Regions from separate parts of the Kosakonia sp. YIM B13571 genome, predicted to be linked through region 2. Evidence: predicted binding sites of a transcription regulator. Region 2 holds the regulator's gene; each other region holds the start of a gene.
The links. The regulator CRP, encoded in region 2, controls carbon source genes, mostly activating them, when cyclic AMP is high. The targets are predictions, from matches to a motif close to ATGTGANNNNNNTCACAT.

Region 1 (10,559 bases), on a different contig from region 2:
CCCACAAAGGTCAGCTGCCGACCCGCCTGTGGGTTGCGCCGCCGACCCGTATGGACGCGGCGCAGTTAACGGAAGAGGGCTACTACAGCGTGTTTGGTAAGAGCGGTGCGCGTATTGAGATCCCGGGTTGCTCGTTGTGCATGGGTAACCAGGCGCGTGTCGCAGACGGCGCGACGGTGGTTTCCACCTCTACCCGTAACTTCCCGAACCGTTTAGGTACGGGTGCGAACGTCTACCTGGCTTCTGCGGAGCTGGCGGCGGTTTCGGCGCTGATCGGTAAACTGCCAACGCCGGATGAGTATCTCCACTTTATGGCGCAGGTGGATAGAACCGCTGTCGATACTTACCGTTACCTTAATTTTGACCAGTTGAATCAGTACACCGAAAAAGCGGACGGCGTGATTTTCCAGACTGCCGTCTGACAGTGAAAGCCACCCTGCGGGGTGGCTTTTTTTTTGCCCGCCTGTTCGTATTCCCGTCGCTAAAACGCATCCCGCGCTTACTTTCTCTACGCCTGAGCGGATATTTTTCCTCGCTTCCGGCTGCTGCGCTTTTTTTCTTGTATTGTGCTGCGATAATTACTGCATAGGCGGCTATTTGGCCTGCATGAGGAAGCGATTATGGATTACGAATTTTTGCGTGATATCACCGGCGTGGTAAAGGTGCGCATGTCGATGGGCCACGAAGTGGTGGGGCACTGGTTCAATGAAGAAGTGAAAGAGAACCTGGCGCTGCTGGATGAAGTGGAGCAGGCGGCAAAAACGGTGAAAGGCAGCGAACGTTCCTGGCAGCGCGCGGGTCATGAATACACGCTGTGGCTGGATGGCGAAGAGGTCATGATTCGCGCGAACCAGCTGGAATTTTCCGGCGATGAAATGGAAGAAGGAATGAGTTACTACGATGAAGAGAGCCTGTCGCTGTGCGGCGTTGAGGATTTTCTTCAGGTGGTAGCGGCCTACCGGCAATTTCTCCAGCAGCGTTAATCAGGGCGCGTCCTTGCGCCCCTGGTGCGTTACACGGCCGGAATGTTGCGGCCGTAGTAGATCTCGCGCATCTCTTTCCACAGCGCTTCGGTGATCTCTTTACGTTCTTGCGGGGTCAAATCTTCCGGTTTGGTATGAAACATGTAGTGCTTAAGGTCGAACTCTTTAAGCAACATCTTGGTATGGAAGATATTTTCCTGATACACGTTGACGTCCACCATGTCATACAGCGATTTCATATCATCCGACATAAAGTTCTGAATCGAATTAATCTCATGATCGATAAAGTGTTTCAGGCCGTTGACGTCGCGGGTAAAGCCGCGCACGCGGTAATCGACGGTAACAATGTCGGATTCAAGCTGATGGATCAGGTAGTTCAGCGCTTTCAGCGGTGAAATCACGCCGCAGGTTGAGACTTCAATATCCGCACGGAAAGTACACAAACCGCCTTCCGGGTGGCTTTCCGGGTAGGTATGTACGCAGATATGGCTTTTATCGAGGTGCGCCACCACCGCTTCCGGCAGCGGGCCGGGATGCTCGGTTTTGTCGATAAGCTGCGGATCGACAGGTTCTTCGCTCACCAGAATGGTTACGCTCGCGCCTTGCGGCTCGTAATCCTGGCGGGCAATGTTCAAAATATTCGCGCCAATAATGTTACAGGTTTCCGTGAGGATCTCCGTCAAACGGTTGGCATTGTAGAGTTCATCGATATAGGCAATATAGCCATCACGCTCTTCTGCGGTTTTGGCATAGCAAATGTCGTAGATACAAAAACTCAGGCTTTTGGTCAGGTTGTTAAAGCCATGTAGTTTAAGCTTTTTCAATTTTTATCACCCCCTTAGTGTTACTGTGCAGCCAGTGCATCGTGTAAATATTGCGGCAGGGCAAAAGCCGCCGTGTGAATCGCCGGGTTGTAGTAGCGGCAGGTGAGATTGGCACTGTGGAAACGGGCGGCAATAATCTCGGTCGAGAGATGGCGCAGCGCCTCGTTATCCGTTGCCCAGGCGAATGTCATAATGCCGCCGTAATAGGTTGGCACCGCCGCCTGATAGAAACCGACGTCGCTGAAATAGTGACCGAGCTTGCGGTGGCTGCCGACCACTTCCTCTTGCTGTAAGAAGCTGACGCCGTTTTGCGCGACAAAGATCCCGCCAGGGTTCAGGCAGCGTTTGCAACCTTCATAAAACGCCGAGGTGAACAGGCTCTCGCCAGGCCCGATAGGATCGGTACAGTCCGAGATAATCACGTCGAACGTCTGGTCAGTGTGAGTAACAAAGTTCACGCCGTCATCGATCACCAGCGTAAAACGCGGATCGTCATAGGCGCCTGCATTGTGCTTTGGCAGATACTGACGGCAGAAAGAGACGACGCCAGCGTCGATTTCTACCATGGTGATGGTTTCAATATTTTTATGGCGGGTGACTTCGCGCAGCATGGCGCCGTCGCCGCCGCCGATGATCAGCACATGTTTCGCGTGGCCGTGCGCCAGCAGCGGAACATGGGTCATCATTTCGTGATAGATAAACTCGTCGCGTTCGGTGGTTTGCACCACGCCATCCAGCGCCATAACGCGGCCAAAAGCGGCGTTCTCGAAAATAATCAGATCCTGATGATCGGTCTTTTCGTGATACAGCACCTTATCAACGGCAAAGTATTGACCAAAATGGTCGTGCAGCGTCTCTTGCCATACGTTGTTATCGGCCATCGGTAGCTCCTTTGTTAACACCCGCGAAAAACGGGCGCAACATCATAGCTAACTCTGATTAGCGATGCACGGTCAAAAGTTCACCGTTATTTGACGTAGGCGAGAAGGCTCAGGGAATCACGAGCGAGGGCTTTACACTTTTTGGCAGTCGGAATGCCAATACCGCTGAGATCGCGGTAACTCTCTTCACCAAGCGATTTCATGTCCCATGTGTCATAGTTGCTGAGATCCCACTGATTTTGCTGGGCGAAAAAAACCAGTGCGCGGCGGATCTGCCCATTAGGTAAGTTGTTATAACCGCAGTCGTTTTTCAAAAATACGAACACTGCCGTGAGATCGGCCATGTCTTCAGCTTCGGATTCACTCAGTGCGTAACTGTTGGCGGAGACAGCCAGCAAGCTGCCCAGGACAATTGTTCTGAAAAACGTCTTCATTATTTCTACCACGGCGTAACGGAAATTAAACGTTAGCACAGTCCGGATATGGCGACGATATTTATTATTGCCTCTTTTCTTGACCTTCCGGCAGGGGGAGGGTTTAAGCTCAAAAGATGACCTGCAATCGATAAGGAAATGCCCATGCAACGCCGAGATTTTTTAAAATATTCCGCTGCGCTGGGGGTGATGAGCGCGCTGCCGTTATGGAGCCGTTCGCTGTTCGCCGCTGAGCGCCCCGCATTGCCCATCCCGCCATTACTCACCGCCGACGCGCAAAACCGTATCGTGTTAACGGTGCAGGCGGGCGAAACCCTGTTTGGCAATAAACGCGCCGCCACCTGGGGTTACAACGGTGCGCTGTTAGGCCCGGCGCTTCAGCTCCGCCAGGGGCGTGAGGTTACCGTTGATATCCGCAATACGCTTGCTGAAGAGACCACCGTGCACTGGCACGGCGTTGAGGTGCCGGGCGAGGTTGATGGCGGGCCGCAAGGCATCATTAAACCCGGCGCTAGCCGAACGGTGACGTTTACCCCGACACAGCAGGCAGCGACGTGCTGGTTCCACCCGCATCAACATGGCAAAACCGGTCGACAAGTTGCGATGGGGTTAGCGGGGCTGGTGCTGATTGAGGATGAAAACAGCCGTAAGTTGCGCCTGCCGCAACAGTGGGGCATTGATGACGTTCCAGTTATCGTGCAGGACAAAAAATTCACCGCCAATGGGCAGATCGATTATCAGTTGGATGTGATGAGCGCGGCTGTTGGCTGGTTTGGCGATACGCTGCTGACTAACGGTGCCATTTATCCACAACATTCCGCTCCGCGCGGCTGGCTGCGCTTGCGTTTATTGAACGGCTGCAATGCGCGTTCACTGAAGTTTGCCACCAGCGATCAACGCCCGCTGTATGTAGTAGCGAGCGACGGCGGTTTGCTTGGTGAACCGGTGAAAGTGAGTGAGTTACCGGTGCTGATGGGCGAGCGCTTTGAAGTGCTGGTTGATATCAGCAATGGTAAACCGTTCGATCTGATTACCTTACCGGTTCAGCAGATGGGGATGACCGTTGCGCCGTTTGACCAGCCGCATCCGGTGCTGAGCGTCCAGCCATTACAAGTGACCGCTTCCGGTACGTTACCGGATACGCTGGCGACACTGCCGGGTTTACCCGCGCTTGAAGGATTAACGCAGCGCACGTTGCAGCTGTCGATGGATCCGATGCTCGACATGATGGGCATGCAGGCGCTACAGCAGAAGTATGGCGATAGCGCGATGGCCGGGATGATGGGCCACGGGCAGATGGGTCATGGTCAGATGGATCATAGCCAGATGGGCAACATGAAAATGGATAGCGGCCAGATGAACCACGGCGGCAACGGCTTTGATTTCCATAACGCCAACCGCATCAACGGCAAAGCCTTTGATATGGCGACCCCGCAATTTGCTGCGCAAAAAGGGCAGTATGAGCGCTGGGTGATTTCCGGCGAGGGCGACATGATGTTGCACCCGTTCCATATTCACGGCACGCAGTTCCGCATTCTGTCGGAAAATGGTAAACCGCCAGCGGTGCATCGCGCAGGCTGGAAAGATACGGTTGAAGTGTATGGCGCGCGCAGTGAAGTGTTAGTGCGTTTCCAGCATGACGCACCGAAAGAATTTGCGTATATGGCGCACTGCCACCTGCTGGAACATGAAGATACCGGGATGATGTTAGGGTTTACAGTTTAACGCTTAACGTTCTGCTTCATCCGGCGGCTAACGGTCGCAGAAAAGAAAATCCCCTCATGCCAGATGGCAGAGGGGATTTTTTATAACCAGTCACTTTTACCTCTCCCGCTCAGGGAGAGGAGGGATTACTTGGCGTCATCCGGCAGCGCGTAAGCGACAATGTAGTCGCCCATCTTCGTACCGAACGAACCGTGACCGCCTGCGGAAATGACCACGTACTGCTTACCATTGACCTCATAAGTCATCGGTGTTGCCTGGCCACCGGCCGGCAAACGGCCTTGCCACAGTTTCTCACCGTTGCTCATGTTATAAGCGCGCAGGTAGTTATCTGCGGTCGCGGCGATAAACAGCACATTACCGGCGGTGGAAATTGGGCCGCCGAGCATCGGCATCCCCATATTGAACGGCACCGGAACCGGCATCGGGAACGGCATGCTGTCTTGCGGTGTACCAATGCGTTTTTTCCACACCACCTGGTTGGTTTTCAGATCCAGTGCAGAAATGTAACCCCAGGCCGGTTGTTTACAAGGCAGACCGAACGGCGAGAGGAACGGGTTCAGCGTCACGCCAAACGGTACACCATACTGCGGCTGAATACCGGATTCCGAACCGGTGCCTTTCGCATCTTTCGGCGGCTCCATTGGGTTGCCTGGACCACGTGGGATCAGTTTTGACACAAATGGCAGCGCCATCGGGTTGGCAATCGCCACCTGACGGTTTGGATCAACGGAGATCCCGCCCCATTCGAACATCCCCAGGTTACCCGGGAATACCAGCGTGCCCTGCTCAGATGGCGGCGTGAAGATGCCTTCATAGCGCATCTGGTGGAACATCACGCGGCACACCAGTTGGTCGAACATGGTGGCGCCCCACATATCCGCGCCGCTTAAGTTTTTCGTCGGACGGAAACTCAGGTCGGAGAAGGGTTGGGTTTTGGCTACGTAATCGCCTTTTGCCGCGCCTTGCGGAACCGGTTTTTCCGGTGCCGGAACCACCAGCTTACCGTTGGTACGATCGAGGACGAAAATGTTACCGGTTTTCGCCGGTGCGTAGATCACCGGTACGGTTTTGCCATTCACGGTAATGTCCGCCAGCGTCGGCTGGGACGGCATATCCATATCCCACAGATCGTGGTGTACGGTCTGGTAGCTCCAGGCAAGTTTACCGGTGGTGGCATTCAGCGCGACGATCGAGCTGGCATAGCGCTCCTGCTCCGGCGTACGGTTGCCGCCCCAGATATCCGGGGTGGTCACGCCCATCGGCAGATAGACTAAATCCAGTTTCGCGTCATAAGCCGCAGGTGCCCACGAGTTCGGTGAGTTAAAGGTGAAAGTGTGTTCATCCGACGGGATCGCGTTGGGATCTTTCGCGCCCGGATCGAAGGCCCACAGCAATTTCCCGGTGTTCACATCGAAACCACGGATAACGCCAGAGGTTTCACGGGTTGAGAAGTTATCCGTTACCGAACCGGCAATCACGATGGTTTTATCGGTGATGATCGGCGGAGATGTCGGCTCGTACAGACCCGGCGTGGTGTCCGGCATATTGGTCTGCAGGTTCAGGATCCCTTTGTTGGCAAAGGTTTCGCACAGCTTGCCGTTATCCGCATTCAGCGCAAACAGACGGCCATCGTTCACCGGCAGAATAATGCGGCGCGGGCAGTCAGCGACCACATCCGGGCTGGCGTTATCGGCACGGGCTTCATGATACGAAACACCGCGGCAGGTCACATGCTGGAACGAAGGATTGGTGTTCAGCTGCGGATCGAAATGCCACTTCTCTTTGCCGCTGGCGGCATCAATCGCAAACAAACGCTGGTGTGCGGTACACAGGAACAGCGTGTCGCCCACTTTAATTGGCGTCACTTCGTTGGTGATTTCACCGGGATCGTTTGGCATTTTCAGGTCGCCGGTGCGGAACACCCAGGCTTCCTTCAGGTTTTTCACGTTATCGGCATTGATCTGTTTCAGCGGCGAGTAACGCTGGCCTTCCTGGTTACGGCCATAGGCTGGCCAGTCACCATCGGCTACCTGTGAAATTGGCGCTGCCGGTGTGGCATCGGCGCTCAGGGTGCCGTGAACTTCTTGCGGATCGTTGAAACCCGCCCAGGTGAGGATGCCGCCACTCATTAACAGGGCCACCACCAACGCAGCGACCGCACCGCTGGACGGCACAATCAACCGCCGCCAGACAAACGGAAGAATCAGCCAGATACCGAAGAAGACGAGAATGTCGCTACGCGGTGTCAGCGCCCAGAAGTCGAAACCGACTTCCCACACGCCCCAAATCATTGTCGCCAGCAGTAGGGCGGCGTACAGCCACAGCGCGGCGCGCTTGCCCTTCCACAATAGCCATGTCACGCCGAGCATGACCAGACCAGCGATGGGGTAGTACCAGGAGCCGCCAATGCTGACGAGCCAGGCCCCACCGATTAAAAGATACAGCCCGCAGAAGGCTGCAAAGAGCGTCGTCAGCGTGACAAGCAGCCGCGACTGTTGAGTTTTTGTTTCCGCCATAAAACACATCCGTTGATTTGTTAATATTTTGATAGCAAGTAATTATAGGAGTTAACAAGTGTGATCGTCATCACAAAATGAGCTTTGTCGCGGAATAACCCGCAACAATCTTTTTGCTGGTATACTGCGCACCTTGCATTTCAATCACTGGTTTAAGTGCCGGTATTGAGTGATTTACTCTTTAAATCATATGGTTAGTAAAATGAAACACACTGTTGAAGTGATGATCCCGGAAGCGGAGATCAAAGCGCGTATCGCTGAGCTGGGTCGTCAAATCACTGAGCGTTATAAAGATAGCGGCAGCGAAATGGTGCTGGTTGGGCTGCTGCGCGGCTCGTTTATGTTTATGGCTGACCTGTGCCGTGAAGTGCAGGTGTCGCATGAAGTCGATTTCATGACCGCCTCCAGCTACGGCAGCGGTATGTCCACTACCCGCGATGTGAAAATCCTCAAAGATCTCGATGAAGACATTCGTGGAAAAGACGTGCTGATCGTTGAAGACATTATCGATTCGGGTAATACGCTGTCGAAAGTGCGCGAGATCCTGCGCCTGCGCGAGCCAAAATCGCTGGCGATTTGTACCCTGCTGGATAAACCGTCGCGTCGTGAAGTGGATGTGCCGGTCGAATTCGTTGGTTTTGCTATCCCGGACGAGTTTGTGGTGGGGTACGGTATTGATTACGCGCAGCGTTATCGCCATTTGCCGTACGTCGGCAAAGTGGTGATGCTGGACGAGTAAAAAAACGGGGCCGATAATGGCCCCGATTGTTATTTGTGGTTGATGTGCTTCTGGCTCAGATTTGACACGCCCTGGCGATAGCGTTGTTCCAGCGTTTCGCGGTTAGTGGCGGTGACGTCCAGATTGCGCAGCAGGCCATCGTGAATGCCGTAAGCCCAGCCGTGAATCGTCACTTTCTGGCCACGTTTCCACGCGGATTGCATAATGGTTGAATGGCCCAGGTTGTAGACTTGTTCCATCACGTTCAGCTCGCACAGCGTATCGAGACGACGCTCAGGCGGCATTTCGCCCAGCAGCGAGCTATGTTTAAACCAGATATCGCGAATGTGCAGCAGCCAGTTGTCGATTAAGCCCAGTTCCGGGTTTTCAACCGCCGCCTGCACACCGCCGCAACCGTAGTGACCACAGATGATAATGTGCTCAACTTCCAGCACATCTACCGCGTACTGCACCACGGAGAGGCAGTTCAGATCGGTATGGATAACCAGGTTTGCAACATTACGGTGTACAAACAGTTCACCCGGTTCGAGCCCGGTAAGGCGTTCTGCGGGTACGCGTGAGTCGGAGCATCCAATCCAGAGAAAGCGCGGCTTCTGTGCTTGCGCCAGTGTTTCGAAAAATCCAGGATCTTCTTCCACCAGCATTTTTGACCATAGTGCATTGTTGCTGATGAGTGTATCTATGTCTTTCATGGAGGTTAACAACCTGTAACCAGATAAGTGCGTTGCGCTAATATAGGTGAACTCTCCGTCTTTTTAAACCACACATCGAGTGTAAGAAAACAGGTAAGTGATAATTCATGACCATTGCACTGGAGCTTGAGCAGCTTAAAAAAACCTATCCGGGCGGCGTTCAGGCGCTGCGCGGCATTGATTTACAAGTAGAAGCGGGCGATTTCTACGCGCTTCTCGGACCCAATGGTGCCGGCAAATCCACCACCATTGGCATTATCAGTTCGTTGGTAAATAAATCTTCCGGGCGCGTTAGCGTTTTTGGTTACGATCTTGAAAAAGACGTGGTGAACGCGAAACGTCAACTGGGGCTGGTGCCACAGGAGTTCAACTTTAACCCGTTTGAAACCGTGCAACAGATTGTCGTTAACCAGGCGGGTTACTACGGCGTTGATCGTAAAGATGCGCTTGTGCGCAGCGAAAAGTACCTGAACCAGCTCGATCTGTGGGAAAAACGCAACGAACGTGCGCGGATGCTTTCCGGCGGGATGAAGCGCCGTCTGATGATTGCTCGTGCGCTGATGCACGAACCTAAGCTGTTGATTCTCGACGAGCCAACCGCGGGTGTTGATATCGAACTGCGTCGTTCAATGTGGGGCTTTTTAAAAGATCTCAACGACAAAGGCACCACCATCATTCTGACGACGCATTATCTGGAAGAAGCCGAGATGCTGTGTCGCAACATCGGCATTATTCAGCGTGGCGATCTGATTGAAAACACGTCGATGAAAGCGCTGCTGTCGAAGCTGAAATCCGAGACGTTTATTCTCGATTTAGCGCCGAAAAGCCCGCTGCCGAAGCTGGAAGGGTATCAATACCGGCTGGTGGATACGTCCACGCTTGAGGTAGAAGTGCTGCGCGAGCAGGGCGTGAACAGCGTGTTCAGCCAGCTTAGCGCGCAGGGCGTGCAGGTATTGAGTATGCGTAACAAAGCCAACCGTCTCGAAGAGCTGTTTGTCACGCTGGTTCATGACAGAAAAGGAGAAAGCGCATGATGCAGCTGTTCTGGGTGGCGCTGAAGAGTATCTGGTACAAAGAGATCCAGCGTTTCATGCGTATTTGGGTGCAAACACTGGTACCGCCTGTGATCACTATGACGCTCTACTTTATTATTTTCGGCAACCTGATCGGTTCGCGTATCGGTGAAATGCACGGTTTTACCTACATGCAGTTTATCGTGCCGGGCTTAATCATGATGGCGGTGATCACCAACGCGTATGCCAACGTAGCGTCATCATTCTTTAGCGCCAAGTTCCAGCGCAACATTGAGGAGCTGCTGGTGGCACCGGTGCCAACGCATGTCATTATCGCCGGGTATGTTGGCGGCGGCGTGGCGCGCGGCTTGTGTGTGGGCATCCTGGTGACGGCGGTTTCGCTGTTTTTCGTGCCGTTTCAGGTGCATTCATGGTTGTTTGTTGGCCTGACGTTGCTGCTGACAGCGGTGCTGTTTTCGCTGGCGGGGCTTTTGAATGCGGTATTTGCCAAAACCTTTGATGACATTAGCCTCATTCCGACCTTTGTGCTGACGCCGTTGACTTACCTGGGCGGGGTGTTCTACTCCCTGACGCTGCTGCCGCCGTTCTGGCAGGCGCTGTCGCACCTCAACCCGATCGTGTATATGATAAGCGGCTTCCGTTTTGGTTTCCTCGGCATTTCCGATGTGCCGCTGTTTACCACCGTTGGTGTGTTGGTGGTGTTTATCATCGCTTTTTACCTGCTGTGCTGG
Region 2 (10,559 bases):
TTGCACTCACCTCTGATACAAATTATCTGAGGGAAACAGAGGGAGTCACACTATGTCGGCAGCACCGATTTGGTTAGTTCAGAATGTGCATTTACCCGATCGCGAAGGATTATGGCAAATCGCGATTGAGAATGGTCGCTTCGGTGAAATCACCCCGATGAATGAAACACACAGCGACAGCCTTGAAGTCCTGAATGCGCACGGTGGGCTGGCGCTACCGCCGTTTGTTGAACCGCATATTCACCTGGATACTACGCAAACTGCCGGAGAGCCAAACTGGAACCAATCCGGCACGCTGTTTGAAGGCATTGAGCGCTGGGCTGAACGCAAGGCGCTGCTGAGCCATCAAGATGTAAAGGCGCGCGCCTGGCAAACCTTGAAATGGCAAATGGCTAATGGCGTGCAGCATGTGCGAACGCATGTTGATGTTTCCGATCCCAGCCTGACAGCGCTGAAAGCCATGCTCGAAGTAAAAGAAGAGGTTGCGCCCTGGATTGATCTGCAAATCGTCGCTTTCCCGCAGGAAGGAATTCTCTCCTATCCCAACGGCGCTGCGCTGCTCGAAGAGGCGCTTCAGCTTGGGGCGGATGTGGTTGGTGCGATCCCGCACTTTGAATTCACCCGCGAATATGGCGTTGAATCGCTGCACATAGCTTTCGCGCTGGCGCAAAAATATGACCGCCCGTTGGATATTCACTGTGATGAAATTGATGATGAGCAGTCGCGCTTTGTTGAAACCGTTGCCGCGCTGGCGCTGAAGATGGGCATCGGCCCGCGCGTCACCGCCAGCCATACCACCGCGATGCACTCTTACAACGGTGCATATACTTCGCGACTATTCCGTCTGTTAAAGCTTTCTGGCATTAACTTTGTTGCTAACCCGCTGGTAAATATCCACTTGCAGGGGCGCTTTGACGATTACCCCAAGCGCCGGGGAATTACGCGGGTGAAAGAGTTGCTGGCGGCAGAGATAAATGTCTGTTTTGGTCACGACGATGTGTTTGATCCCTGGTATCCGCTCGGTACTGGTAATATGTTGCAGGTACTGCATATGGGGCTGCACGTTTGCCAGTTGATGGGCTACCAGCAAATTAATGACGGACTGCGTCTTATCACCCATAACAGCGCCCGAACCTTTGGGTTAACGCAGTACGGTATTGAAACGGGTAACCCAGCGAATATGGTTATTTTGCCCGTTGAAAGCGGTTTTGATGCGGTGCGCTGCCAGTCGCCGGTGCGTTGGTCGATTCGACAAGGGAGAATCATTGCCAGCACGCAACCCGCACAAAGCTGGATTCAGATGGATAACGGTGGCGAAGCGGTGATTTTTAGTCGTTATCGTTCGGGTATGTAGTCTTTGAGCTTGCGGGTTGTGAGCAGCCTGACGTTACATCTGTTACTAAATACGTAAAATTAAGTAAAAGGCTGGCCTGCTGGCTGACTGCTCTTTAGAATCAAGCCACTCGCTTTCTTTACTGCTCTTCGTTAAGGAAACCTTATGGTTAAATCGACTCTGGCGGCTGTTGCGGCTGTGTTTGCCCTTTCTGCTTTCTCTTCTGCTGCGCTGGCGGCAAAAGGCGATCCTCATGTTCTGATCACCACATCCGCCGGTAACATTGAACTGGAGCTGAACAACCAGAAAGCCCCTGTGTCGGTGAAAAACTTCCTTGATTACGTAAATAACGGTTTCTATAACAACACCACGTTTCATCGTGTGATCCCGGGATTTATGGTGCAGGGCGGCGGTTTCAACGAGCAGATGCAGCAAAAGCAGCCTAACCCGCCTATCAAAAACGAAGCTGATAATGGCTTGCGTAACACGCGCGGCACCATTTCGATGGCGCGTACCGCCGATAAAGACAGCGCAACCAGCCAGTTCTTCATTAACATCGCTGACAACGCTTTCCTTGATCATGGCCAGCGCGACTTTGGTTATGCGGTGTTTGGTAAAGTGGTGAAAGGCATGGATGTGGCCGACAAAATTTCCCAGGTACCGACGCACGATGTTGGGCCTTACCAGAATGTTCCGTCAAAACCGGTAGTTATTCTCTCCGCGAAAGTGCTGCCCTAAGTTTCCCCCGCACGGGGTGTTCACCCCGTGCTTCTTGAGCTTCCCTGCGTAACCTGTCATTTCTGCTTATAATTTGGGCACCGACATGTGAAACAGGGAGGCGCTATGACCAAAAAACTCACCGACCGGCAAAAATCCCGCCTCTGGGAACAGCAGCGCAATGTCAATTTTCAGGCCAGCCGACGGCTGGAAAACGTCGACAGCGAACGGGTGACGCTAAGTAGCGCGGAAGCCGATGCGCGCCTTGAAGAACTACGGAGGCACTATGAGCGATAAATTCGGCGACGGGCGCGATCCGTACCTCTATCCCGGTCTGAATGTGATGCGCAATGAGCTGGGGCTTCGCCAGGCGCAGAAACTGGAGCAGGCGGCTTATCAGTTCACTGCCTTACGCGCCGCCACACTGGATCTTGGCCCGATGGTGCGCGGTCTTCCTCATTTATGCGCCATTCACCACCATCTTTACCAGGACGTGTTCGACTGGGCTGGGCAGATCCGTGAAGTGGATATTTATGAAGGCGATACCCGGTTTTGCCACTTCGAGTATATCGAGAAAGAGGGCAATGCATTGATGCAGCAACTGGAAGATGAAGAGTGGCTGTGTGGGCTGGAAAAAGCGGTGTTTATTGAACGGCTGGCACACTATTACTGTGAAATCAACGTGCTGCACCCGTTCCGCCTTGGTAATGGTATCGCTCAGCGCATCTTCTTCGAGCAGTTGGCGCTGCACGCTGGTTTTTCACTCGACTGGCGCGGTATTGATCCTGATGAGTGGCGCGACGCAAACCAGGCAGGTGCAATGGGCGACTTAGCGTCGCTGCGCGCCATCTTCAGCAAAGTGGTGAGCGAAGCGGTCGAAAGCGAGTAAACTAGCGCGGTTTCCGACACCAGAGGCCGCTATGATCCTGCTTATCGATAATTACGACTCCTTTACCTGGAACCTGTATCAATATTTTTGTGAATTGGGGGCAAGCGTAGAGGTGCGGCGTAACGATGAGATAGCGCTTGCGGATATTGCCGTGCTGGCACCGGAAAAGATCGTTATTTCGCCCGGCCCCTGCACGCCGGATGAGTCCGGTGTTTCGCTGGCGGTTATCCGCCATTACGCGGGTAAATTGCCCATTCTTGGTGTTTGTCTTGGTCACCAGGCGATTGCGCAGGTATTTGGCGCGACTATCGTTCGTGCGGCAAAAGTGATGCACGGTAAGACATCACCTGTCACCCATAACGGCACTGGCGTATTTTGCGGGCTTAATAATCCGTTAACCGTCACGCGTTACCATTCCCTGGTTATTGATCCGCCTACGTTACCGGTGTGTTTTGAGGTTACCGCCAGCAGCGATAGCGGCGAGATCATGGGCATCCGCCACCGGGAGTGGGATCTGGAGGGAGTGCAGTTTCACCCGGAAAGTATTCTGAGCGAGCAGGGACATCAGTTATTGAAAAACTTCCTCGAACGCTGATTTGTGGTTGCCATTAACTGATTTTTTATGCATATTTCGTGATTATATTTTCATAATCAATGCAACGTAAAACTGGATGGGCAAGCCATGGCAACTCAGCAAGACGCGGTAACGCGTGCAAACTTCGATGACGTTATTCTGCCAATTTACGCACCGGCCGAGTTTATCCCGGTAAAGGGTAAAGGCAGCCGAGTGTGGGATCAGCAGGGTAAAGAGTACGTTGATTTTGCAGGTGGAATTGCGGTTACTGCGTTAGGACACTGTCATCCGGCGCTGGTGGAGACGCTGAAAACGCAGGGCGAGACCCTGTGGCACACCAGCAATGTTTTTACCAACGAGCCTGCTCTGCGCCTGGCGCGTAAACTCATCGACGCCACGTTTGCCGAGCGCGTGGTGTTTATGAACTCCGGTACTGAGGCCAACGAAACGGCATTCAAGCTGGCGCGTTTTTATGCATCTACGCGTCACAGCCCATATAAAACAAAAATCATCGCGTTCCATAATGCTTTCCACGGGCGTTCGCTGTTTACCGTAAGCGTGGGCGGCCAACCGAAGTATTCCGATGGCTTTGGCCCGAAACCGGCAGACATTATTCATGTGCCGTTTAACGATCTGCACGCGGTGAAAGCGGTGATGGACGATCACACCTGCGCGGTAGTGGTAGAGCCTATTCAGGGTGAAGGCGGCGTTACTGCCGCCACGCCGGATTTCCTGAAAGGTTTGCGCGAGCTGTGCGATCAGCACAACGCACTGCTGGTATTTGACGAAGTGCAGTGCGGCATGGGCCGCAGCGGAGAGTTGTTTGCTTATATGCATTATGGCGTGACGCCGGATATTCTGACCAGCGCCAAAGCGCTCGGCGGTGGTTTCCCTATCAGCGCGATGCTGACCACGCATGAGATTGCCAGTGTCTTCCACGCCGGTTCACACGGTTCCACCTACGGTGGCAACCCGCTGGCCTGCGCCGTCGCCGGGACCGCATTCGATATTATCAACACGCCGGACGTGCTCAGTGGCGTGAATGAAAAACGTCAGTTGTTCGTTAAGCATTTACAGCAAATCGGCGAGAAATTTGACCTGTTTAGCGACATTCGCGGCATGGGGCTGCTCATTGGTGCTGAGCTTAAACCGCAATATAAAGGCCGCGCGCGCGATTTCCTCTACGCCGCCGCCGATGCGGGTGTAATGGTGCTGAACGCCGGCCCGGACGTCATGCGCTTTGTCCCCTCGCTGGTTATTGACGCGCAGGATATTGAAGAAGGGATGAACCGCTTCGCGGATGCGGTGGCGAAAGTGGTCAACGGTTAAGGCGGCGATTTAGCCAAATGCCGTGATGCGGGCGCTGACGCCATGCTACCGACGAAATGGTGTGCATGGTGTTCAGATGCCCGATAATCCGTTGTAAATGCTGCTCCAGCGTGCTCATTGGCCCGTGCGTTAACGTTTCCGGGGCTTCGAGGATATTCACATCGCCGGATTCTCCCGGCCCGTCATACTCCAGCCGCTGTTGGCAGCGCTGCAGGGCAATTTCGCAGGATTGCAAATAACGTTGCGCCAGTTCCGGCGTCAACATCGTATGTTCGCGCGCCAGTGTCGTCATCGCATTGATATGCTCAACGATAAATTGGCTGTGCGTTACCCACAGTTTCATATCTTCCAGATAACGCGTATTAAATCCCGGTTCCTGCATGGCCTGGTTTAGCGAGTTAAACAGGGCGTTATGCGCCTGGTTTACGCGCATACGTTGCCAGGCAAGCGGTGTTGGCTCTGGGTTATCGCTTAGGATCAGGCGAATCGCTTCCTGATCCGTTTCCAGCGCATCATGCGCATTCTGACGCAGCAAGCCACTTTGCCACTGCGGCCACAGCCAGACCATGCCGCCGAAGGCAATCAGGCAACCAATCAACGTATCAATAAGCCGGGCGACGATAAACTCCTCACCATTTAGCGTCAGCAACTGCAAGGTGTAGACGGCGGTAATGGTAAAACCCACCATCGCCCAGCCGTAGTTTTTCCGAATAATGAGATAACTGACCAGCGTAATCATCAGCATCGCGGCCAGCGTAAAACCGAGCGGAACATGAAAGTGCAGCGTTGCCCCCGCAATTACCAGCCCCGCAAGGGTTCCCGCCGCCCGGTGGACAATGCGAACGCGCGTTGCGCCATAACCGTTTTGCGTGACAAACATCACCGTCATCATGATCCAGTAGGGTTTCGGTAAATGCAGGGCGCTGCCCATCAGGCTGGCGATGCTGAGCATTACGCTTATCCGCGCGGCATTACGCAGCGCTGCGGATTTCAGTGATAAATAACTTTTCAGGGCTGGCAAAAGGGGTAAGCGCCGCTGCTTTTCCGCCATCAGATCGCGGGCATAGAGCGGGCGCTGAGTGCGCAAGACGCGAGCGATACGGCTAAAATGCCAGGCGCAGAATTGCCCGACCGGGTTATCCGGGTGCTGGCGGGCGATTTTTTCCAGCGCGCCGATCTGCTTATCCATGTTGAAGCGAGTAGGGTAGCGATGGTAGAGAATGTCATCAGCCAGGATGCGCAAGCGAGCGGCGACCGTCTGCGCATTCCAGCGGATCACCTGCTCGGCGTGGGTTTGTTCCACCAGTTTTTGCACTTCTTCCGGCTGGTGCAAACTCACCGAAATGTGCTCTTGTAGATCCAGCGCTACCTGGAAAACCCGCAGTAGCCGTTTGTAATCGTTGTGCTTATTGGCGGCCAGCATATGCAGCTGTTGATAGCTCTGGCTTATCATATCCACCGCCTTTTGCTGGCGGGCGAGCAACGGCGGCAGCGCTTTTTCCGGGTCGGCGTGCTGCGTCAGCAGGCTGTATTTCGCCTCGCAGTAATCCGCCAGTTGCCGGTAGAGCAGGCTGAGAGATTCGCGCAGTGGTTGCTCTCGCCACATCCAGAACCAGAACCAGTTGAACAGCCCGTACCACAGCGTGCCCAGCGCATAGATAAGCAGCGGCTCCCATACCGGCATATTACCGGCAAGGCTGAGCGTAAAGATGGCGGCAATGAGCGAAGCCGGGAGCAGGCGACCGTGCAGCGCGCTAATTTCGGCGGTCACGCCTAAAACCAGCGTCAGCCCAGTGAGGATCAACGGCAATGGAAGATCTTTCGCCAGCAATAATTGAACCGCCAGGCTGCTGCCAGCAAACAAGCTTCCGCCAATGATCAGGCGCTTGAAAAAACGTTTATGTGGCGTATCAAGCCCGGCGATGTTGCAGCAGGCGGGAACGAGGGAAAACAGCAGACCTTGTTGCAGATGGCCGGTAACCAGACCAATGGCCACAGGCAAACATAACACCAGCGTCTGTCGCAGTGCGTAGTTGATTTCGGGATGATAAATCAGCCTGCGCCACATGAGGGAAGAAAAACGACGCAGCGCGTAAGCTGCGCCGTTTTACAGATTAACGCGTTCCGTATACGACGATGGTTTTACCGTGGGCGGAGATCAGATTCTGATCTTCGAGCATTTTGAGAATGCGGCCCACTGTTTCACGGGAACAACCGACGATCTGACCAATTTCCTGGCGAGTAATTTTAATTTGCATGCCGTCCGGGTGGGTCATTGCGTCTGGCTGTTTCGCCAGATTTAATAGCGTTTGCGCGATACGGCCGGTTACGTCAAGGAAGGCAAGGTTGCCCACTTTTTCTGAAGTGACCTGCAGGCGACGCGCCATTTGTGAGGAAAGACGCATCAGGATATCCGGGTTAACCTGGATTAACTGACGGAATTTTTTGTAGGAGATTTCAGCCACTTCACAAGCAGTTTTAGCGCGTACCCATGCACTGCGCTCCTGACCCTCTTCGAACAGGCCCAGTTCACCGATAAAATCTCCCTGGTTCAGGTAAGAGAGGATCATCTCTTTACCTTCTTCATCCTTGATCAGCACTGCCACTGAGCCTTTAACGATGTAATACAGCGTTTCCGCTTTTTCACCCTGGTGAATCAGCGTGCTCTTCGACGGGTACTTATGAATGTGGCAATGAGACAAGAACCATTCAAGCGTCGGGTCTGTTTGTGGTTTGCCAAGCACCATGCGCGATTATCCTCTGTTATAAGCTGTCTCAGACACAGGATGAGCCCCTACGTCTGGGGTTGCAATCTAAGCTTCCCGCATCCTGGGAAGCGGACCGTCAGCGTCATCTGCGGTCTCTAAAGTATGATGTCATGCATACATGCGTAACATCCATTTATCTCTGTAGCATCCAGAGTGTTTTAGCATAGCTTTTACCGCCTGTCTCCTGGTGTCTCGCTTCAGCATGACGCAGGTCGCCTTCCGTTGCGAGTTTTGTTATGTACGCGTAATCTGTAAAGAAAATTGCCACTCCGGAGTGAAGAAAATGCAGGCACGTGTGAAATGGGTTGAAGGGTTAACGTTCCTTGGTGAGTCCGCATCGGGTCACCAAATCCTGATGGACGGCAACTCCGGCGACAAAGCGCCAAGCCCGATGGAAATGGTGCTGATGGCGGCGGGCGGATGCAGTGCCATCGATGTGGTTTCTATTTTGCAAAAAGGGCGTCATGACGTGACCGACTGCGAAGTGAAGCTGACCTCAGAGCGTCGCGAAGAAGCGCCGCGCCTGTTTACCCACATCAATTTGCACTTTATCGTCACCGGAAAAGATCTGAAGGATGCGGCGGTTTCCCGCGCGGTGGATTTATCCGCGGAGAAGTATTGCTCCGTGGCCTTGATGCTCGAAAAAGCGGTGAACATCACCCACTCTTACGAAGTTATCGAAGCCTGATGCGAAAAGCCCGGCGGCGCGTTGCTTACCGGGCTTTCTACATTATTTGATCTTTTTGCCTTCCATCAGCCGTTGCACCAGCGGCGTCATAATCAACTCCATCGCCAGCCCCATTTTCCCGCCAGGCACCACCAGCGTATCCATATGCGAGATAAACGAGCCTTGCAGCATCGCCAGTAACCACGGGTAATCAATCCCTTCCAGATTACGGAAGTGGATCACCACAAAACTCTCGTCAAGCGAGGGAATGCCTTTCGCCGCAAAGGGATTGGAGGTATCCACCGTTGGCACGCGCTGGAAGTTGATGTGCGTACGGGAAAACTGCGGCGTAATAAAATTGATGTAATCCTCCATCGAGCGCACGACAGAATCCATCACCGCTTCACGCGAATGCCCGCGCTCGCTGGTATCGCGGACAAGCTTTTGAATCCATTCCAGATTGACGATCGGCACTACGCCCACCAGCAAATCCACATGCTTTGCGACATCGTTTTGCGGGGTCACTACACCGCCGTGCAGACCTTCATAAAACAGCACATCGGTCGGCTCAGGCAGCGGTTGCCAGGGTGTAAACGTGCCCGGTACCTGGTTCCAGGGAACGGCTTCATCGTAGGTGTGCAGGTATTTGCGCGCCTGGCCTTTGCCAGTTTGACCATATTCGCTAAACGTCTGTTCCAGCAGGCCAAAGTCATTGGCTTCCGGGCCAAAATAGCTGATATGCCGCCCAAGATCGCGGGCCTTGCGGATAGCCATATCCATTTCCGGGCGGGTATAGCGATGGAAACTGTCACCTTCCACTTCTGCCGCGTGCATATTGAGCTGAGCGAAGATTTTACGAAAGGCGAGGCTGGTGGTGGTGGTTCCCGCGCCGCTGGAGCCTGTAACGGCGATAACCGGATGTTTGGCGGACATAGCAACTCCCTGAATTAACGATTATTTCAGTATAGCCAGCCGCCATGTATTTGTTCAGTCGTGGAACTGTCCGCGCGGCATTATATTGGCCGTCTCGTGCAGTTCCGACCACACCAGTACGGCTTCGCCGCGTTGCAGCTGCCGTTTAACGTCGGCGACCTTTTGCTCAAGTGAACGCTCATGTTCACCATAATCAGTGCCTTCGCGCAAGACAAAGCTCTCAATCAGATTGTCCAGCGTCTGCGCATCAATTTCTTGCCAGGGAATAATCATCGTCTTTCCAGGTAAGCGGATAACCAATCCGGAATGCGTTTTTCCAGCCACATTTCCGGGTGGCGCAAGGTTCCACCAACAAACCCGACATGGCCGCCATGTTCCGTCAGTTGGTACTCAATATTTGCCGGCAAATGCCCGGCATCCGGGATCACGTTGTGATCCATAAACGGGTCATCTTTCGCGTGGATAATCAGCGTCGGTTTACGAATATCCGGCAAAACCGGCATCGCGCTACAGCGGCGATAGTAATCCAGTGCGTCGGCAAAGCCGTGGATTTTTGCGGTGATCAGATCGTCGAACTCGCGAATACGGCGCAACTTACGCAGCGCAGGCAAGGTGGTTGGCAGCGAGCCGGGATAGGCGCGTAACTTGCGCGCGGCGTTCGCTTTCAGCAAATTCAACAAGTAGCGCTGATAAACGCGGGAAAATCCCTTATCCATATGATAACTGCAGGCTTCCAGCACCAACGGAGCAGAGACAATCACCGCTGCATCGACAGGCAAGTTATCATCGGCTTTTGCCAGTAAACAGCCGAGCATGTTCCCGCCGAGCGAATAACCCACCGCTGCGGTTGGCGCGGGTCCGAATTCCTGATGTAACCAGTGCAAGAACCAGGTGCCATCTTCGGTTTCGCCCGAGTGATAAATGCGGTTCAGGCGATTCGGGATGCCGCTACAGCCGCGAAAATGCATCACCACGCCAAGCCAGCCGCGCTGCTTCGCCGCATGCACCAGACCGTGCGCGTAAGGGCTGTGAAGGCTGCCCTCCAGACCATGAAAAACCACCAGCCGCGGTTTATGTTTCGCCTGATTCGGTTCTTCGCTCCAGGCCAAATCAACAAAGTCGCCATCCGGCAGCTCAAGGCGCTGCCACCAGGGTTCAAACTGTAAGCGTCGACGTAAAATGCGTGGCAGCATGGTTTGGAAATGCGGGTTACGCACGCCGCGCATCGGGCGAAAGTCATGCGTATCATCTGCAATTTCCGAAAGTTGTGAAGGTGTAATTTCAGCCATAACACAGAAAAAATAGAGTAGGTATTGGGACAACTATAACCGCGCAAGAGCATTCCGTTT
Region 3 (10,559 bases), on a different contig from region 2:
CACGATTTCACTGCATCGCTCAACGGCATATTGCGGTGCCAGCAGTGGTTCCGTCTGAATAGTGACGACAATAATCAACGCGGTGTAACCCGCCAGCCCCCAGGCGTAAGAGTTTTCAACACGCACCAGCGACGAGACCCAGGTACAAAATCCGGCCCAAATACAGCACACCATTAACATCAGAAGCGGGGTGCGGATCAGCATGATGATGATGGCCAGCCCGGCGATACAGCCGATAAAGGTGCCGACAATACGCAACATCCCCCGGTAGCGAATCGCCCCGGAATAGGGCTCACCACCAGCGGCAAACGCCGGGCCCGCCGCGACAATGGCTGCGGTCAACACCGCCCAGCGCGGGGTTTCAAGCTGAAAGTGAAAACCAACAAACAGTGCCAACACGACGGCAAAGGCCAGCTTGAAAGCAAAACGCAAATGCTGGTTGGCAATGGATAACAGCCCCATCGCGATTACCCCAACTCACGCAGTCGATGCGCCATTTTGCGAAAGAAGGAATCCTGGCTTTCATCACGATCGGATTTACCTGTCACCACTACCGTCGCGGTAGTGCCCGCCGGCCACAGGTTGCCTTGTTGTTTGTCGAGACGAATACGCACTGGCACACGCTGCGCCAGCCGCACCCATTCAAGGTTGGAATCGATGGTCGCCATACCTTTGCTGTCATTGCTGCTGCTGGCGTTCGTGACGCCTGCGGCGATACTATCCACCGTGCCTTTCAATACCAGATTGCTGCCAAGCGGGGTGATCTCCGCGCGATAACCGGGACGCACGCCTTCCAGCTTGGTCTCTTCCATATATGCCAGAACATAGAAGGTGTGTTGTTTCACCAACGCCACCGCGGTGGAACCACGGGTAATAAACTCACCGGCGTAGACGTTAAGGTTTGTCACCCAACCATCGGCTGGCGCACGAATGATGGTGCGCGCCAGATCCAGCTTCGCCAGATCGCGGGTCGCCTGAGCTTTGGCTAACTGATGCAGCTCAGTTTGCAGGGTGTTGTTGGCCTGGTCGATCTCTTCACGCGACATGGCCTGAATACCCAACTGGTTACGGCGTCCGGCTTCGCGGCGTTTTTCCGCCACCAGCGCTTCGTAATAGGCAACATCGGCTTCATCTTCCGCCAGCGCTTTTTGGTAACGCGGTTGATCGATGGTAAACAGCACCTGGCCCTCTTTCACCAGTTGGTTGTCATGCACATTAACGGCGGTGACAAGCCCGGTGACATCCGGCGCGATAGCGACAACATCCGCACTAAAGCGCGCGTCGCGCGTCCAGGGCGATTCGGTGTAATAAACCCAGGCGCGGAAAACCGCGACGAACGCCAGGATTACCAGCACCATAGTGATAGCGGTGCGAGAGATATTTCTTGTTAGTGTTTTCACTTCTACCTCAGACAAACAGGCGCGACAGCAGGTAAAAAAGGCAGCAATACAGCGCAGTGTTAAACAATGCCGGATGCCAGACAAAGTCATAGATCCCGGTGGGGACCAGCACCCGACGCACCAGCCAGAAGATCGCCAGTGACAAAATTAATTCGAAAAAAATCGGTGGGAACGACAAACCGAACACCACGATGACGGGAAACAGACTCATGTTGACCTTGATTAGAGAGCGTGCAGGTGACAATTCGTTCTAACGTCACCGCAGGAGTATGGGCAAGGAGAGCCAGGCGAGAGTGACGTGAATATTCTTAATAGATAGTATATTAACGTAACTGTTATGCTGTTATCTATATTATGTGATCTAAATCACTTTTAACTCAGAGTGAATAATGGAACGACTAAAACGCATGTCGGTGTTTGCCAAAGTGGTGGAATTAGGTTCGTTTACCGCCGCCGCCCGACAGCTACAAATGAGTGTTTCCTCCATCAGCCAGACCGTCGCCAAACTGGAAGATGAGTTGCAGGTAAAGCTGTTGAACCGCAGCACGCGCAGCCTGGGGCTCACCGAAGCAGGGAAGATTTACTACCAGGGCTGCCGCCGGATGCTGCATGAAGTGCAGGACGTTCACGAACAGCTTTACGCCTTTAACAACACACCAATCGGTACGCTGCGTATTGGCAGTTCTTCAACCATGGCGCAAAATGTGCTGGCAAAAATGACCGCCGATATGCTCAAAGAGCATCCGGGTTTGTCGGTAAATCTCGTCACGGGTATCCCGGCACCGGATCTGATTGCTGACGGTCTGGATCTGGTGATCCGCGTCGGCGCGTTGCAGGATTCCAGCCTCTTCTCCCGCCGTCTTGGCGCGATGCCAATGGTGGTTTGCGCAGCTAAAAGCTACCTTGCTCAGTACGGCATTCCTGAAAAGCCAGCGGATATGGTGAACCACTCATGGCTTGAATACAGCGTGCGTCCGGATAACGAATTTGAGCTGGTGGCTCCGGAAGGGATCGCCACGCGGCTTATCCCACAAGGGCGTTTTGTCACCAACGATCCAATGACGCTAACGCGCTGGCTGACCGCCGGTGCCGGGATCGCATTCGTGCCGTTAATGTGGGTGATCGACGAGATCAACAGTGGCCAGCTTGAGATTCTGCTGCCGCGTTACCAGTCGGATCCGCGCCCGGTTTATGCGCTCTATACCGAAAAAGATAAGCTGCCGCTGAAAGTGCAGGTGTGCATTAATTATCTGACGGATTACTTTATTGAAGTGGCGAAAGTGTATCAGGGCATGCAGGGACGCAGAGTGTAAGGAATTCACCCTCTTCGTGCGAAGAGGGTGAGAAAAGGTTTAAGCCGTACCGCCGACGGTCAGGTTATCGACTTTCAACGTCGGTTGGCCCACACCCACCGGCAGGCTCTGCCCCTCTTTGCCGCAGACGCCAACGCCGTTATCCAGCTTCAGATCGTTACCCACCATGGAGATCTGCTGCATCGCTTCGATACCGGAGCCAATCAGCGTTGCGCCTTTCACCGCTTTGGTGACCTTACCTTTTTCAATCAGGTACGCTTCAGAAGTGGAGAAGACAAATTTCCCGGAAGTGATATCGACCTGGCCGCCGCCAAAATTCGGTGCGTAGATGCCGTAGTCGACAGATTCGATAATCTCCTGCGGCGTTGATTTCCCCGCCAGCATATAAGTGTTGGTCATACGCGGCATTGGCAGATGCGCATAAGATTCACGACGTCCGTTACCGGTCGGCTTAACGCCCATAAGACGCGCATTCAGCTTGTCCTGCATATAACCTTTCAACACGCCGTTTTCGATAAGCACGTTGTACTGGCCCGGCGTTCCTTCATCATCGATCGCCACAGAACCGCGGCGATCGGCGATGGTGCCATCGTCCACAACGGTACACAGTTCTGAGGCCACCAGTTGCCCCATCTGGCCGCTGAATACAGACGTTCCGCGACGGTTGAAGTCGCCTTCCAGCCCGTGTCCAACCGCTTCGTGCAGCAGCACGCCAGGCCAGCCCGCGCCCAATACCACCGGCAGCGTGCCCGCAGGTGCGGCAACGGCAGAAAGGTTTACCAGCGCCATGCGCACGGCTTCTTTCGCCCACGCATCCGCGCGAACATCGCCATCCACATCCTGCAAGAACCAGTCATAACCAAAACGACCGCCGCCACCGCTGGAACCACGTTCGCGTTTACCGTCGTCTTCAACCTGTACGCTCACGGAAAGCCGCACCAACGGGCGCACATCCGCCGCCAGCGTACCGTCCGTCGCCGCCACCAGAATGAGTTCGTAAACGCCGGTCAGACTGGCTGTCACTTCCTGTACGCGTTTATCCGCTGCGCGTGCCGCTTTATCTACGCGGCGCAGAATATCGAGCTTCTCTTCACGGCTCATGCTCTGCAGCGGATCGAGGCTGGTATAAAGACTTGGATGTTCGAGCGCACCCAGCGTTTTCACTTTGCCATCGCCGTCTTCCCGCACGATAGTACGCGCAGCCTGCGCGCTCTGTTCCAGCGCCAGCAGGCTGATTTGGTCCGCATAAGCAAAACCGGTTTTCTCGCCGCTGACGGCGCGCACGCCCACGCCCTGGTCGATATTGTAAGAGCCATCTTTAATGATGCTGTCTTCTAAAACCCAGGATTCGTGATAGCTCGACTGGAAATAGAGATCGCCGTAATCAAGACGACGCGCGGTCAGTTGACCGAGAATAGCAAACAGATCCTGATGGCTCAGGCCGTTTGCTGCCAGAAGTTGTTCACTTACCAGATTAAGACTCATCATTTTTTCTCGTCGTTGCCGCCACTGCGGGCAATAAAAATTGCGATATAAGGAGCTTGAGGCAATTCGCTGATGCCGTCAAATCATTGCTTTTTGTCCGTACGCGGCTGGCGCAGGACTTCGTTGATTTGCGGCTGATCGACCGGGCCGGTAATGCGATAGCGCAGAATCGAGACTTTGTTCCACAGTGGCCCCAGCACTTTGCTGGCGGCAAACACCGCAGCACCGACAATCGGGTTTACGGCGAAGGCCGCCGCCACCCCGACAGTCGCGGAGATTTCCGGGGCTACCACCGCTTCCATATCCAGCTCGCGGCGCACCAAATTCACGGAACCTTTCATCGCGATATCCGCTTCCAGGCCATCAACCAGTGTATCGTCGGTATGCAGCACACCGTCTTTGATCCACGCGGTGCTGCGAATGGAATCAAACCAGAACCCCTCACTGCTGAAGGTATCGCTGAAGTCAAAACGCAATTTACGCCACAGCGAGTCGACGCTGAACAGGCGCAGCAACTGCCCGGCATGACCAGTGCTGATATCGGTAATTTTACCTTTGCCAAGACGCGTACGCAGGATGCCATTGAGCGACTCTTCCTGCGGTTGCCACGGTGTGCTGCGCCAGTGCAGGTCATAATTAATATCAAACGACGAATCACGCACCGGCGTCGGTACGCCAAAGAAGCCCATCGCTGAATCAATTTTCTCACCGCGCAGCACGCCTTTCAGCGAGGTGCGCTCCGCGCCTTCACGATTGACCCATTCACCGTCAGCGGTCAGCCGCGCGGTGCCGCTGTCCACCAGCCCATTCGCCAGCGTCAGCGTATCGCCCTGAATGGCGAAATCACCGTCGATGCGACCATACTTTTGCCCCCACAGCCAACACTCCGCACAGCGCAGCTGCAAATCCGGCCAGCCGGTAAAGTCCAACCGCGTCTGGCCACGCAGCAGTGTTGAAGGGGAAGAGATATCGTTATCGTCCGGTGGCGCGTTCGACGGGTTGTAGTAGAGGTAGCGAATCGCTGCCTGCCACGGCGCATTATCATGAATCGTCAATGTACCGCTGATTTCGCGCCCCTGCGCTTCGATGGTCGAACCTGAATCTTGCGGCTGCGAAATAATGCTGAGGTTATTCCACTGCTGCCCGCCCAGTGTCAGGGCAGGTGTACGCAGCGTAATGCTCTGTGGGAAAGTGGTTGCGCTGCTGACATTGTTTGCCACGCCCTGTCTGAACAGGCCCAGCCACTGCGCGCCGTTCATTGGCGGCAAGTTGAGTTCAAGCCCGGCCTGCTCCGGCAGCGGCGGCAGTGTACGGCTGTCCGACGTCCAGATCCCACGATCGAGCGCCAGCTTATTATTCAGCAGCCAGCGGGTGTTGAAATGGTTGTTACCACCGGCATTACCGGTTAAATCGAAACTGTGCAGGTTCCCTTCTACCTTCACCTTCAACGGCAATGTTTTACCCGCTGGTTTATCCATCGGTGGCGGTAACGTACTAGCAAGGTTACTCAAATCACCATCAAGATTGACCTTGTAAGTGGTGCCGCCACGGTGCGGCAGCTCAACGCCGACATCACCTTTCCATGCGATGCTGCCGCGCAGCGCATCATTAAGTTGAGGAGGTAACACGCCGGTTTTTGCCGGTTGCCAGTTCCCGTTGAGATTCACCGCGACCTGGTAAGCCTTATCCCCTTCGGTGGTGGAGAAATCGAGATTTACCGGTTGATTAAACCAGGTTGCCTGCAACGGCTCGCTTTTCAGCGTGCCGTTCTCGAAGCTGAATTTGCCATTGAGGTTCTTCAGTGTGCTGTTAAGCGGTTTGATAAACAGGCTGTTGTTGTTCAGCACCACATCGCCTTTAGCGACGGTCTGCTCACCATCCAGCGGAATATCAAGATGTAAGCGAGCGCTTACATCACCATCGATTTGCAACTCATCCAGTGCGCTGCCCAGCGTGTCGTGTAGCGGCGTCTCTTTGAAATAGGGACCAACAGCTTTGCCCGGCCCGTTAATGTCCGCGTCAATCAGCAGCTTCTCTTTGACGTAATCCGGGATATTGGCTGTCAGGTTGCTGGCCGTTACACCACCCAGCGCCACTTTACTGCTTTTCATCCACAAACCGTCGTTGAGGAAATCAAGATCGATATCGAGGTTTTGTAACGCAGGCCAGTCAGGCTGGAAAGCAAAGGTCGCATTGCGCAACGGCACCGCGACTTCAAACTGGCCTTCGTTGTGCTTAAACGGGAAGAGCTTCGGGTTACCGCCAAACAGCAGCGTGGCATCTTGCGTCTGCCCGCCTTTGATCGACGAACTCAGGTACGCCACCAGCGCTTTGCCCATCAAATTTTCCGGGAAGTAACGCCAGGCCTGTCCGGCATCCGTCACATTGATGCCAGCCAGGATACCCAACCAGGGCTCATCGCCTTGCGGCTGGAGATAGCGGAAATCACCGCGCGCGCGCAGGGCATTGGCCTGAATGTCGATATTGCGTCCATCCAACTGGAAGCCATGCTCGTTTTTCTGCCAGTTCAGCGTGGCAACGCCTTTTTCAATCTCCAGCGGTTCGGGGAATACCGTCTTATACGGCATCTTCGCCTGCGCGATATCGGCGGTTAAGCGCCCATTCTCCATGCTGCCGGCAAGCGTTCCACTGAGATGTTCAACACCGGGCAGCAATTCCCACTGTTGCCAGGCTATATCCTGCCACTGTGCATGGAAGCGCGTTTTTTCGGTCGCCTGCAACGGAATATCCAGCGCCAGTTGATTGAGCTTGCCGCGAGGCTGCATGGTGTGCCAGATGTCGTACAGTTCCGGTGAGATTTTCTGTGCAATCGGCAGCAGTCCCTCTAAGCCACTGAGCTCAAGGTTACTGGCACGTACGCGCAGTTCATCGCTGCGCACACTGCTGGTACCGCCCACTTCCTGCGCCGGAACCCAGGCAAAACTCAGCGCGCCCTGCGGCCACGGATGGTCATCAATCGCGATACGCGTTACCGGCACATCAAACTGCCAGCCCTGCTGCTGACGGGAAACATGTGCGGTAAGGTTATCCACCGTCATGCGGTGCTGCGTGTTATATCCCTGCCAGCTGGCGCCGCCTTTTTTCAGCCATACATCGCCGCTTTCAACTACGCCTTTGCTTAATGTCATCCAGCCTTCAAGGCTGAATCGCGCGGAATCCAGCGCGACCTTATCCTGCATCCATTTGGCGAGCCAGGGCTTGACATCAATATCGTCCGCCTGCAACCACACCCGGCCATTATTCAGCAGCCCGTTGTCGTCACGCAGATCCATACGCACTTGCATAATACCGTGCTGCCCAGTCAGGCTCGAAAGGCTGACTTGCCCCTCCGCACGGTGACGATCGCTGCCGTTAAGCCAGGTAAGTTGCGGGATAGCCAACTCAGCGCGCTGCCCGGAGAGCGTTAAGAAACTGATGCGGCTGTCGCGAAGATCAAAGTGATCGAATTGACGCAAAAACAGATCGCTGATGCGATCCGTAGTGATAGGTTCACCGGTGTCATTGCGCTGTAGCGGGGTATTGCTATGGGCAACCAGTTGGTAAAAGGTGAGATTGCGAAACTGCCAGCGCATGTGGAGCATACTTTGCCAGACATCCAGCGCCAGCGTCACGCGTTTGACCGACAGCTCGCCGCCATCGGGCAGCGTCGCGTTAATGTCGCGCACGTCCAGTTCAGGGCCGAAATTTTCCCAGCGCGCCTGTATCTGGCTGGCCGAAACCGGAACGCCGGTTTGCGAGGAGATTTGCGCCAGAATTTGCCCGCGCCAGCTATCCAGATGGGGCAGAACAAGGCGCAGCCCACTTACCAGCAGCGCCGCGATAACAATCAGCGTCGCGCCTGTAAGCAGCAATATCCCCGGCAGTCGCCTCACGCCTCTCTCCTTGTCAACCAAACCCAGATTCGCTCGTGTCGCAGCACGCTGCGAATTACATCATTACTACGTCAAACTGCTCTTGATTATAGAGCGGCTCGATTTGCACTTTTACCTGCTTGCCAACGAAGATTTCCACCTCCGCCAGCGCGTGCGACTCTTCACTTTTCAGGGCTTCCGCCACCGCCGGGGAAGCGTAAACCAGAAAACGATCGGAATCGTAAGCATGATGCACGCGAACGATCTCGCGCATGATTTCATAACACACTGTTTCCACCGTTTTAACGGTGCCACGGCCATGACAGGTGGGGCATTCATTACAGAGGACATGTTCTACACTTTCGCGCGTACGTTTGCGCGTCATCTCCACCAGACCAAGCTGTGAGAAACCATTAATGCTGGTCTTGACCCGATCTTTACTCAGCGCCTGCTCAAGCGAGTGCAGTACGCGACGGCGATGATCGTCATTACTCATATCGATAAAATCGATGATGATAATGCCGCCCAAATTGCGTAAGCGCAGCTGGCGGGCAATGGCCTGCGTAGCTTCGATGTTGGTGTTGAAAATAGTGTCGTCGAGATTGCGGTGGCCGACAAACGCACCGGTGTTGATATCAACGGTGGTCATCGCTTCAGTTTGATCGATGATCAGATAGCCGCCGGACTTCAGCTCCACTTTGCGTTCCAGCGCGCGCTGGATCTCGTTCTCGACATCGTAAAGATCGAAAATCGGCTGGCGACCATTGTAGTGTTCGAGCTTGCTGGTCATTTCAGGAATGTATTCCGCAGTGAACTCCAGCAGCGCTTCAAAAGTCAGACGCGAGTCCACACGGATACGATCCAGATGGGCATCGGCGAAATCACGCAGCACACGCTGCGCCAGCGCCAACTCGCCGTAAAGTTTGCAGCGGCTTTGTTGGCGTTTTTTACGCTCCATCACCTTGGTCCAGACGCGCTTGAGGTACGCCGCATCGGAAGCGAGATCCTCTTCGCACACGCCCTCTGCCGCAGTGCGAATGATAAAACCGCCCTGCTCGTCACAGTACGCCGCAACGACCTGTTTAAGACGCTCACGCTCGGCTTCGCTCTCAATACGCTGGGAAACACCAACATGAGAAGCGCCTGGCATAAAGACCAGGTAACGGGATGGCAGAGTGATATCCGTTGTCAGGCGCGCGCCTTTAGTACCCAGCGGATCTTTTACCACTTGCACCATTAAATCCTGCCCCTGACGGACAAGCTCGGAGATGTCGCGCACGGTGAAGTTTTTCTGCTCTTCCCCGGCGACACATTCGGTGTGCGGCATAATGTCGGAGGCGTGAAGGAACGCCGCCTTTTCCAGACCAATATCTACAAAAGCCGCCTGCATGCCCGGCAAAACCCGGCTGACCCGACCTTTGTAGATATTGCCTACTATCCCGCGCCGTGCTTCGCGCTCGATGTGAATTTCCTGCAGAATGCCGCCATCAATATAAGCGACGCGTGTTTCCGATGGAGTAACGTTGACCAACAATTCAGCCGTCATGATTATCTTTTCCCTCGCGCAGTGCATTAAAGTTGCTCAGCAATTCCCAAGTTTCCACCAGTGGTAAACCCACAACGGCATGATAACTACCGTTTATTTTTCTCACGAAACAGCCACCCAGCCCCTGAATGCCATAAGCACCGGCTTTATCCAGCGGTTCCCCGCTGGCGACGTAATCAGCGATATCCTTTTCCGATAGCACTCTGAAAGTCACTTCGGTTTCCACCAGACAATCGAGCAAATGCTGGCTATCTGCCAACGCGACCGCCGTCATCACCTGATGTGTTTGCCCGGAAAGCAGGCGCAACATACTGGCAGCATGCGAGGAGTCTTTTGGTTTTTCAAGCACTTCACCATTAAATATGACGATCGTGTCCGCCCCCAGCACTGGCAGATCGCTGGAAGCCATCGCCACGCCGGCCTGCGCTTTTTCTCGAGCCAGCCGCAACACATACTGTCGGGCGCTCTCCTGCGCCTGGCGTTGTTCCTCAATCCCCGGAACAATACGCGCGAAAGTGACGCCCAGTTGTGTGAGCAACTCCTGGCGACGAGGAGAACCGGAAGCAAGCCAGATATCAATCATAAACGCCTTATTGCACCGCAAACTGCTGGCGGATCTTACGCATTAACAAGAAAAGCCACGGCCAGAGCACCCCATTGACCAGGCTGCTCCAGAAAATTTCTGGCTTAAACGAAACGTTAATCACCAGAAACTCCGCCCAGAAGACAACGACTTCTGTCGCCAGCGACAACAGCATAACCACCAGCGCTTGTTGCCAGAGCGCCAGATTACGGAACAGCTGAAATTTCAGTGCGACCAGATAGGCGACAATACTTAACGAAAGCGCGCGTACACCGAGGGTGGATCCGCTAATCAGATCCAGTATGGCACCCATCGCGAAACCTGTGCCAACATTTACGCGGTGCGGCAGCGCGAGGATCC

Region 1: hpt (hypoxanthine phosphoribosyltransferase) is a predicted target of CRP. The motif match lies at 7,422-7,439, and genes of this name have one in related genera.
Region 3: aaeR (HTH-type transcriptional activator AaeR) is a predicted target of CRP. The motif match lies at 1,755-1,772, and genes of this name have one in related genera.

The regions. Positions count from the first base shown of each region.
Region 1 is NZ_JBHZPL010000005.1:245,196-255,754, forward strand. It holds gene acnB (bifunctional aconitate hydratase 2/2-methylisocitrate dehydratase) at 1-422, shown strand, start outside; gene yacL (protein YacL) at 621-983, shown strand; gene speD (adenosylmethionine decarboxylase) at 1,013-1,807, opposite strand; gene speE (polyamine aminopropyltransferase) at 1,828-2,688, opposite strand; gene ACFX4O_RS15090 (YacC family pilotin-like protein) at 2,775-3,122, opposite strand; gene cueO (multicopper oxidase CueO) at 3,267-4,847, shown strand; gene ACFX4O_RS15100 (glucose/quinate/shikimate family membrane-bound PQQ-dependent dehydrogenase) at 4,973-7,363, opposite strand; gene hpt (hypoxanthine phosphoribosyltransferase) at 7,566-8,102, shown strand; gene can (carbonate dehydratase) at 8,132-8,794, opposite strand; gene ACFX4O_RS15115 (ABC transporter ATP-binding protein) at 8,902-9,828, shown strand; gene ACFX4O_RS15120 (ABC transporter permease) at 9,825-10,559, shown strand, end outside.
Region 2 is NZ_JBHZPL010000004.1:23,991-34,549, reverse strand. It holds gene ACFX4O_RS11755 (cytosine deaminase) at 53-1,354, shown strand; gene ppiA (peptidylprolyl isomerase A) at 1,499-2,071, shown strand; gene ACFX4O_RS11745 (YhfG family protein) at 2,177-2,347, shown strand; gene ACFX4O_RS11740 (putative adenosine monophosphate-protein transferase Fic) at 2,337-2,939, shown strand; gene pabA (aminodeoxychorismate synthase component 2) at 2,971-3,534, shown strand; gene ACFX4O_RS11730 (aspartate aminotransferase family protein) at 3,622-4,842, shown strand; gene ACFX4O_RS11725 (YccS/YhfK family putative transporter) at 4,832-6,910, opposite strand; gene crp (cAMP-activated global transcriptional regulator CRP) at 6,957-7,589, opposite strand; gene ACFX4O_RS11715 (OsmC family protein) at 7,894-8,298, shown strand; gene ACFX4O_RS11710 (phosphoribulokinase) at 8,341-9,210, opposite strand; gene ACFX4O_RS11705 (YheU family protein) at 9,265-9,483, opposite strand; gene ACFX4O_RS11700 (hydrolase) at 9,480-10,499, opposite strand.
Region 3 is NZ_JBHZPL010000017.1:21,555-32,113, reverse strand. It holds gene aaeB (p-hydroxybenzoic acid efflux pump subunit AaeB) at 1-462, opposite strand, end outside; gene aaeA (p-hydroxybenzoic acid efflux pump subunit AaeA) at 468-1,400, opposite strand; gene aaeX (p-hydroxybenzoic acid efflux pump operon protein AaeX) at 1,408-1,611, opposite strand; gene aaeR (HTH-type transcriptional activator AaeR) at 1,790-2,713, shown strand; gene tldD (metalloprotease TldD) at 2,753-4,198, opposite strand; gene yhdP (AsmA2 domain-containing protein YhdP) at 4,282-8,091, opposite strand; gene rng (ribonuclease G) at 8,147-9,616, opposite strand; gene ACFX4O_RS23185 (nucleoside triphosphate pyrophosphatase) at 9,606-10,199, opposite strand; gene mreD (rod shape-determining protein MreD) at 10,207-10,559, opposite strand, start outside.